Regions from separate parts of the Corynebacterium sp. HMSC071B10 genome, predicted to be linked through region 1. Evidence: riboswitches for the same ligand, from Rfam matches in the RefSeq annotation. Region 1 holds a riboswitch; the other holds the start of a gene.

The links. A riboswitch is a leader RNA that binds a small molecule or an ion and turns the genes downstream of it on or off. The one in region 1 is predicted to bind thiamine pyrophosphate.
Region 2: linked by a shared signal. The riboswitch ahead of thiC (phosphomethylpyrimidine synthase ThiC) and the one ahead of HMPREF2990_RS05545 (ECF transporter S component) in region 1 are both predicted to bind thiamine pyrophosphate.

The regions. Positions count from the first base shown of each region.
Region 1 is NZ_KV818004.1:161,534-164,941, forward strand. It holds gene HMPREF2990_RS05540 (ABC transporter ATP-binding protein) at 1-1,250, opposite strand, end outside; gene HMPREF2990_RS05545 (ECF transporter S component) at 1,251-1,862, opposite strand; TPP riboswitch at 1,852-1,963, opposite strand; gene HMPREF2990_RS05550 (ABC transporter ATP-binding protein) at 1,977-3,408, opposite strand, start outside.
Region 2 is NZ_KV817955.1:29,519-32,926, forward strand. It holds gene HMPREF2990_RS01360 (BCCT family transporter) at 1-185, opposite strand, end outside; gene HMPREF2990_RS01365 (cation diffusion facilitator family transporter) at 428-1,372, shown strand; gene HMPREF2990_RS01370 (hypothetical protein) at 1,417-1,653, shown strand; TPP riboswitch at 1,672-1,784, shown strand; gene thiC (phosphomethylpyrimidine synthase ThiC) at 1,782-3,408, shown strand, end outside.

The DNA of each region.
Region 1 (3,408 bases):
ACGGTGACGCCGCGCTCGGTCAGCTCGCGGATGAGCCCCGCCAGCTCGACGAAGGTGCGGTCGTCTTGGCCGAAGGTGGGCTCGTCGAAAAGCACGAGCTTCGGCGCGTTGACCAGCGCAGTCGCCACCGACAGCCGCCGCTTCTCCCCGCCGGAAAGCGTGAACGGGTTCGCGCCGACGAGGTGATCGAGGCGCAGGCGCGTGAGCAGCTCGTCAATGCGCGCTTGCGGCGCACCCGACAGCGCCATCTCCTCGCGCACCGTCGAGGTGACGAATTGGTGCTCCGGCTCCTGGAAGACGAAGCCGATGCGCTCCGCGAGCTGCGCCGACTTCCACTTGATCGCCGGCGTCTCGAGCCCCCGCCGAATCGACTCGGAGTAGACGACCTCGCCCGCGCGCGGGGCGTCGAGGCCCGCCAGCACGTGCGCGAGCGTCGTCTTGCCCGCCCCGTTCGGGCCCGTGATCACGGTGGACGCGCCCTCCGGGATGCGCAGGTCCCGCGGCGGGCCCACGCGCGTTTGCACTCCGCGCGTCGTCAGCGCCGCAGCGTCGCCTCGCACGCCGCGCGCAGGCGGCAGTTCCGGTGCCCCGGGCAGCTTATCGACGCCCACCTCATCCACCCCACCCTCACCCAAGCGATACGCGCGCGTGGCCAGGTGCGCCCAGGGTCGCGGGCGGTGCTCCACCACGATCAGCGTGGCACCGGTTGCCGCGCACACGTGCTCCACGGCGGCGATGACCTCGTCGCGCCCGGCTGGGTCGAGGTTGGCGGTCGGCTCGTCGAGGATGAGGATGTCCGCGCCCATGGCGAGCACGCCCGCAAGCGCGAGCCTTTGCTTCTGTCCGCCGGAGAGGTGCGCAGTGTTGTGATCCAGCGGCACGTCGAGGCCCACCGCGTCGAGCGCGTACTCCACGCGCCGCCAGATCTCCTCGCGCGGCACGCCGAGGTTCTCCGCGCCGAAGGCGACGTCGTCGCCGACGCGGGTGAGGATGGTCTGCGCCTCCGGGTCCTGCATCACCATGCCGACCGTGCCGTTGACAGTGAGGCGGCCCGCGCTGTGACCGTCCTCCTCGTCACCGGCCAGGCCTGCAAGGACCGCGAGCAGCGTGGACTTCCCGGAGCCGGAGTCGCCGGTAAGGATGACGCGCTCGCCGTGCTCGATGCGCAGGTCAACGCCCGTAAACGCTGGTTTGGGGCGGGTGGCGTACTGGTAGCTTAAGCCCCGGGCTTCAATCGCGGGTGCTGCCATCTAGCTCGCCTCGGCGCGCAGGCGCTCGCGGCCCGCGCCGAAGCGGTCGAGCGCACCGGTCTTGGCCAGCGCCTTGACCAGGAAGTACCCGAGCACACCTGCGAGTACCGCACCGGAGATCGAGGTGCACACGAGGTAGATCACATTGTACGACAGGCTCATCGCCAGGTTGCCGGAGGTAAACAGCTCCAGCACGAACGCGCCCACGCCGGCACCGATGCCGGAGAGCACCGCGACGTCGAGCGAGAAGCGCTTGTACATGAAGATGAGGAAGATCAGCTCCGCGCCGATGCCCTGCGCCAGGCCCGAGTACAGCGTCTCGATCGCCCACTGGCTGCCCAGCAGCGCGGAGACGGAGGCGGCGAGCACCTCCACGAACACCGCCGCGCCCGGCTTGCGGATGATCAACCCACCCAGCACACCGCCGATGAGCCAGATGCCGGTGAAGAGGCCGCCGAGGCCGGGCGTGACGGCGTCGATAGCCTTGTAGCCCGCATACCCCACGCCATTCCACAGCACGAACAGCAGGCCGCAGGCCACGCCGAGGACGGCCGCGGTCACGATGTCGATCACGCGCCAGGAGTTGGTCCTGGAGGCAGCACGATTTGTCATTATTCCTTCCTTTCGCCGGTATTACCCGGATCAGGTTCGACGGTTTACCGCGTATCGCGGATTCTCAGCCGGACGTGCGCCCAGCTCCCGTGTTTTTCAAATGCCCCGAAAATCCTACCCGACGTCGATGCCGAGCTCTTCGCCGGTGCCCAGCTCAATGTTGAGGCCTGGCACCGAGGCGATGAGGTTCTGTGTGTACTCGTGCTGCGGGTTGTCGAAGATGCTGTCCGCATCGCCCTGCTCCACCGCGCGGCCCTTCTCCATCACCACGATGTGGTCCGCCGTCTGGCGCACAACCGCCAGGTCGTGGGTGATGAACAGGTAGGACAGCTGGTGCTCCTCCTGCAGGTCCGTGAGCAGTTTCAGAATCTGGTTCTGCACGAGTACGTCGAGCGCGGAGACCGCCTCGTCGAGCACGATGACGTCCGGGTTCAGCGCCATCGAGCGCGCGATCGCGATGCGCTGGCGCTGCCCGCCGGACAGCTCGTTCGGGTAGCGGCGCATCGCCGAGCGCGGCATCTGCACCATGTCGAGCAGTTCCGCCACGCGCGCCTCGCGCTCTTTACGGTTGCCCACCTTGTGCAGGGTCAGCGGCTCCTCGATGCAGCGATAGATCGAATGCATCGGATCCAGCGAGCCGTAGGGGTTCTGGAAGACCACCTGCATTTTGCGCCGCATCTCGCGCAATTCCGCGCCCTTGAGTGTGTTGACGTCCTTGCCCTCGAAGCGCACCTCGCCGCTGGTGGGCTCGAGCAGGTTGAGCACCATGTTCGCCACCGTCGACTTGCCGGAGCCGGACTCGCCAACCAGCGCAAGCGTTGTGCCGCGGTGGATGTCAAAGGAGACGTCGTCAACCGCGCGGAACATCTGCCCCTTTGACTTGCGGCCGCGCGCCTCGAACTCCTTGACCAAGTTCTTCACCTCAACAACGAGCTCACCCGCCTCGCCGGTGGTGAGCTTCTCCGAGGTCTCCAGGCCCTGCTTCTTCGCGGACTGGATGCGTGCCGACGCCAGCGAAGGTGCCGCCTTAACCAGGCGCTTCGTGTACGGGTGCTGCGGGTTGCGCAGGATCTTCAGGCTCGGGCCCTGCTCCACGATGCGGCCGCGGTGCATCACCACGAGGTGGTCCGCGCGCTCCGCGGCAAGGCCGAGGTCGTGGGTGATGAAGAGGAGGGCGGTGCCGAGCTCGTCGATAAGCGAGCGCAAATGGTCCAGAATCTTCTTCTGCACGGTGACATCGAGCGCGGAGGTCGGCTCGTCGGCGATCAGCAGCTTCGGGCGCGCGGCCAGGCCGATCGCGATCAGCGCGCGCTGGCGCATGCCGCCGGAGAACTCGTGCGGGTATTGGCGGGCGCGGCGCTCGGTGTCCGTCAGGCCGGCCTCTTCGAGCAGCTTGACGACGCGCTCGTGCCGCTTGGAGCCCTCCACCACATTATTCGCGCGCAAGGCCTCCTCGACCTGCGTGCCGATCCGCCACACCGGGTTCAAGTTACTCATCGGGTCCTGCGGCACCAGTCCGATCTGGTTGCCGCGCACCTCGCGCCAC
Region 2 (3,408 bases), on a different contig from region 1:
AGCACCGCGGAGATGCCGCCGATATACATCCAGGTGAAGTGGTCCATGAGGAACCCGGACACATCAGCGTAGAGGGCTCGCGCGCGGTCGCCGAAGGCGATCGTCGCGGCTACGAAGAGCACGACGAAGCCGAGCGATGCACCAAAGATGAGTGGGTCGGTTTGCAGGCTGCGTTTGCGAGCCATGACTATCCAATCGTTGGGGACAAAATGGTGACCAGTGTACGCGAAAATCATACTTTCCCCGGGCTTGCTACAATTAGGTAGCTAGTGAAGGGGAGTAGCCCGCAATCGGTTGTTCGACATACTGGCGCGCCGCGCCCGGACAACCGGCTCGACCGCCGCAGCGCGTTGCTGGCCGAGTGAGCGAGACCTTCGGACCGTATCTACACGCGGCGCCGAAGCGCCCCTATTTTGGGAGGATCAGCATGGCTGACATGCCCCCGTCACTCCGCAAAGAGCAGCAGATTCTGGAACGCTTCATGTGGCTGTCCATCGCTGTTTCCATTGCCACCATCGTGCTGAAGATGATCGCCGCCTGGGTCACTGGCTCGGTGGGCTTTCTTTCCGACGCCATCGAGACGGTGATCAACTTCGTCGCCGCCGTCGTCGGCCTGTGGGCCCTGAAGCTGTCGGCAAAACCAGCGGACGAGAACCACAATTTTGGCCACTCTAAGGCTGAATATTTTTCCGCACAGGTGGAGGGCTCGCTTATTTTGGTGGCAGCGGTGGCCATCATTTACACCTCTATCGACCGGTTGCTCAACCCACAGCCGCTGGAGCAGCTCGGCATCGGCCTGGTGTTCTCCGTGATTGCCGCGCTGCTCAACGCCGCCGCCGGCTACGCCCTGGTGCGCGCGGGCAAGCGCTACCGCTCCATCACGCTCGAGGCTGACGGCAAGCACCTGCTTACCGACGTGCTGACCACCGTGGGTGTCATCGTGGGCATGGCACTCGTCGCCATCACCGGGTGGGAGATCCTGGACCCGATCGTGGCGCTGCTCGTTGGTGCCAACATTTTGTTCACCGGCTTCAAGCTGCTTCGCAGCGCCATTTTGAGCCTGCTGGCGGAGGTGCTGCCCGATGAGGAGCTGAGCAAACTCAACACCTTCCTCGATGACTTTGCCGCCAAAAACGGGGTGACGTTTACCTCCGTGCGCACCGCAGCTTTCGGGCGCGAGCGCCTGATCAGTCTGGTTATGCAGGTGCCGGGCGAGTGGACCGTCTCCTACGCCCACGCGCACGCCGACGAGGTGGAAGCCGGCATCGCCGACACACTCGGCGCAGCGGAAACCATCATCCACGTCGAGCCCTTCGGCTACACCACCCGTACGGGCCCCCTCTTTAGCGAATCGCTAACAAAGCCCAGGTAAACGGGGTAATCTGAGAAGTGAAACCAGTGAAAGGATGACCGATCATGTGGGTCACACAATCGATGGACACCTACCCCCAGGGCAACCACTGCCGCGGTTACGTTGTCGGGTTTTTCACCCCGGAGGGGACGTGGCGCGATGCACCGCTGCCTCCCGAGTCTTTAAGGCTCAATCCCGAAAACGTCGCTGAGGACGCCAGCGACCCCGATTTCTGTTACCTCTACGCAAAAGACGACGCGGTCCGCTACGTGAACTATCTCAATGGCGGCGCTGCGTTGTAAGCCGCTACACTCTATGACGCAATCCCACACGGGCGCCCCACGGTAGGGGCTGAGATCGCGCTACACGCCGCGCGGGCACCGTCCGAACCTGTCTGGTTAGCACCAGCGAAGGAAGTTGAAGGAGTGTCATGACTGACGCCTACGCGCAAGAAATCCACCGCAAACACGCATACGCGCCGCTGCGGAAGAACGGGCTCGAGGTCCCCGAGACCGCAGTCCACCTGGATGACTCCCCCACCGGACCGAACGCGCCGTTCAAGCTCTACCGCACGCGCGGTCCCTGGGCCGAACCGGAGGAGGGCCTACCCGCGCTGCGCAGCGAGTGGGTCCACGCCCGCGGCGACGTTGAGGAGTACTCAGGCCGCCAGCGCAATCTGCTTGACGACGGCACCCGTGCCGCCAAGCGCGGCGCCGCCTCCGAAGAGTGGCGCGGCGAAAGCCGCACGCCGCTGCGCGCAAAGGCTGGCAAACGCGTCACCCAGATGGCCTACGCCCGGCGCGGCGAGATCACCCGCGAGATGGAGTTCGTAGCCCTGCGCGAGCACTGCGACGTGGAAAAAGTCCGCGCCGAGGTCGCCGCGGGCCGCGCGATTATCCCCAACAACATCAACCACCCGGAGAGCGAGCCGATGATCATCGGCAACGCGTTTTTGACCAAGATCAACGCCAACATCGGCAACTCCGCGGTCACCTCCTCCATCCGCGAGGAGGTGGACAAGCTGCGTTGGGCCACCCGCTGGGGCGCGGACACCGTGATGGACTTGTCCACCGGCAACGACATCCACACCACTCGCGAGTGGATCCTGCGCAACTCGCCTGTGCCGATCGGCACGGTGCCGATCTACCAGGCGCTGGAGAAGGTAAACGGCATCGCCGAGGACCTGACCTGGGAGATCTTCCGCGACACGGTCATCGAGCAGTGCGAGCAGGGCGTGGACTACATGACCGTACACGCCGGCGTACGCCTGCCGTTCGTGCCGCTGACCTCCAAGCGCGTGACCGGTATCGTCTCCCGCGGCGGCTCGATCATGGCAGGCTGGTGCCTGGCGCATCACAAGGAGAGCTTCCTCTACGAGAACTTCGACGAGTTGTGCGAGATCTTTGCCCAATACGATGTCGCCTTCTCGCTTGGCGACGGCCTGCGCCCCGGCTCCATCGCCGACGCGAACGACGCCGCGCAGTTCGCCGAGCTGAAGACCATCGGCGAGCTGTGCAAGCGCGCCTGGGATTATGACGTCCAGGTGATGATCGAGGGCCCCGGCCACGTGCCCCTGGACAAGATCCAGCTGAACAACGAGAAGGAAGAACAGTGGTGCGGCGGCGCCCCCTTCTACACGCTTGGCCCCCTGGTGACCGACATCGCGCCCGGCTACGACCACATCACTTCCGCGATCGGCGCGGCCCACATCGCCGCCGGCGGCACCGCGATGCTCTGCTACGTCACCCCGAAAGAGCACCTGGGGCTGCCGAACAAGGACGACGTGAAGACCGGTGTGATTACCTACAAGGTTGCCGCACACGCCGCCGACGTGGCGAAGGGCCACCCGGGCGCGAGCGACTGGGACGACGCGATGAGTAAGGCCCGCTTCGAGTTCCGATGGGAGGATCAGTTCGCGCTCTCGCTCGACCCGGACACCGCGCAGGCCTACCACGACGAGACGCTGCCCGCAGAGCCCGCGAAGACCGCACACTTCTGCTCCATGTGCGGGCCGAAGTTCTGCTCCATGCGCATCTCCCAGGACATCCGCGACGAGT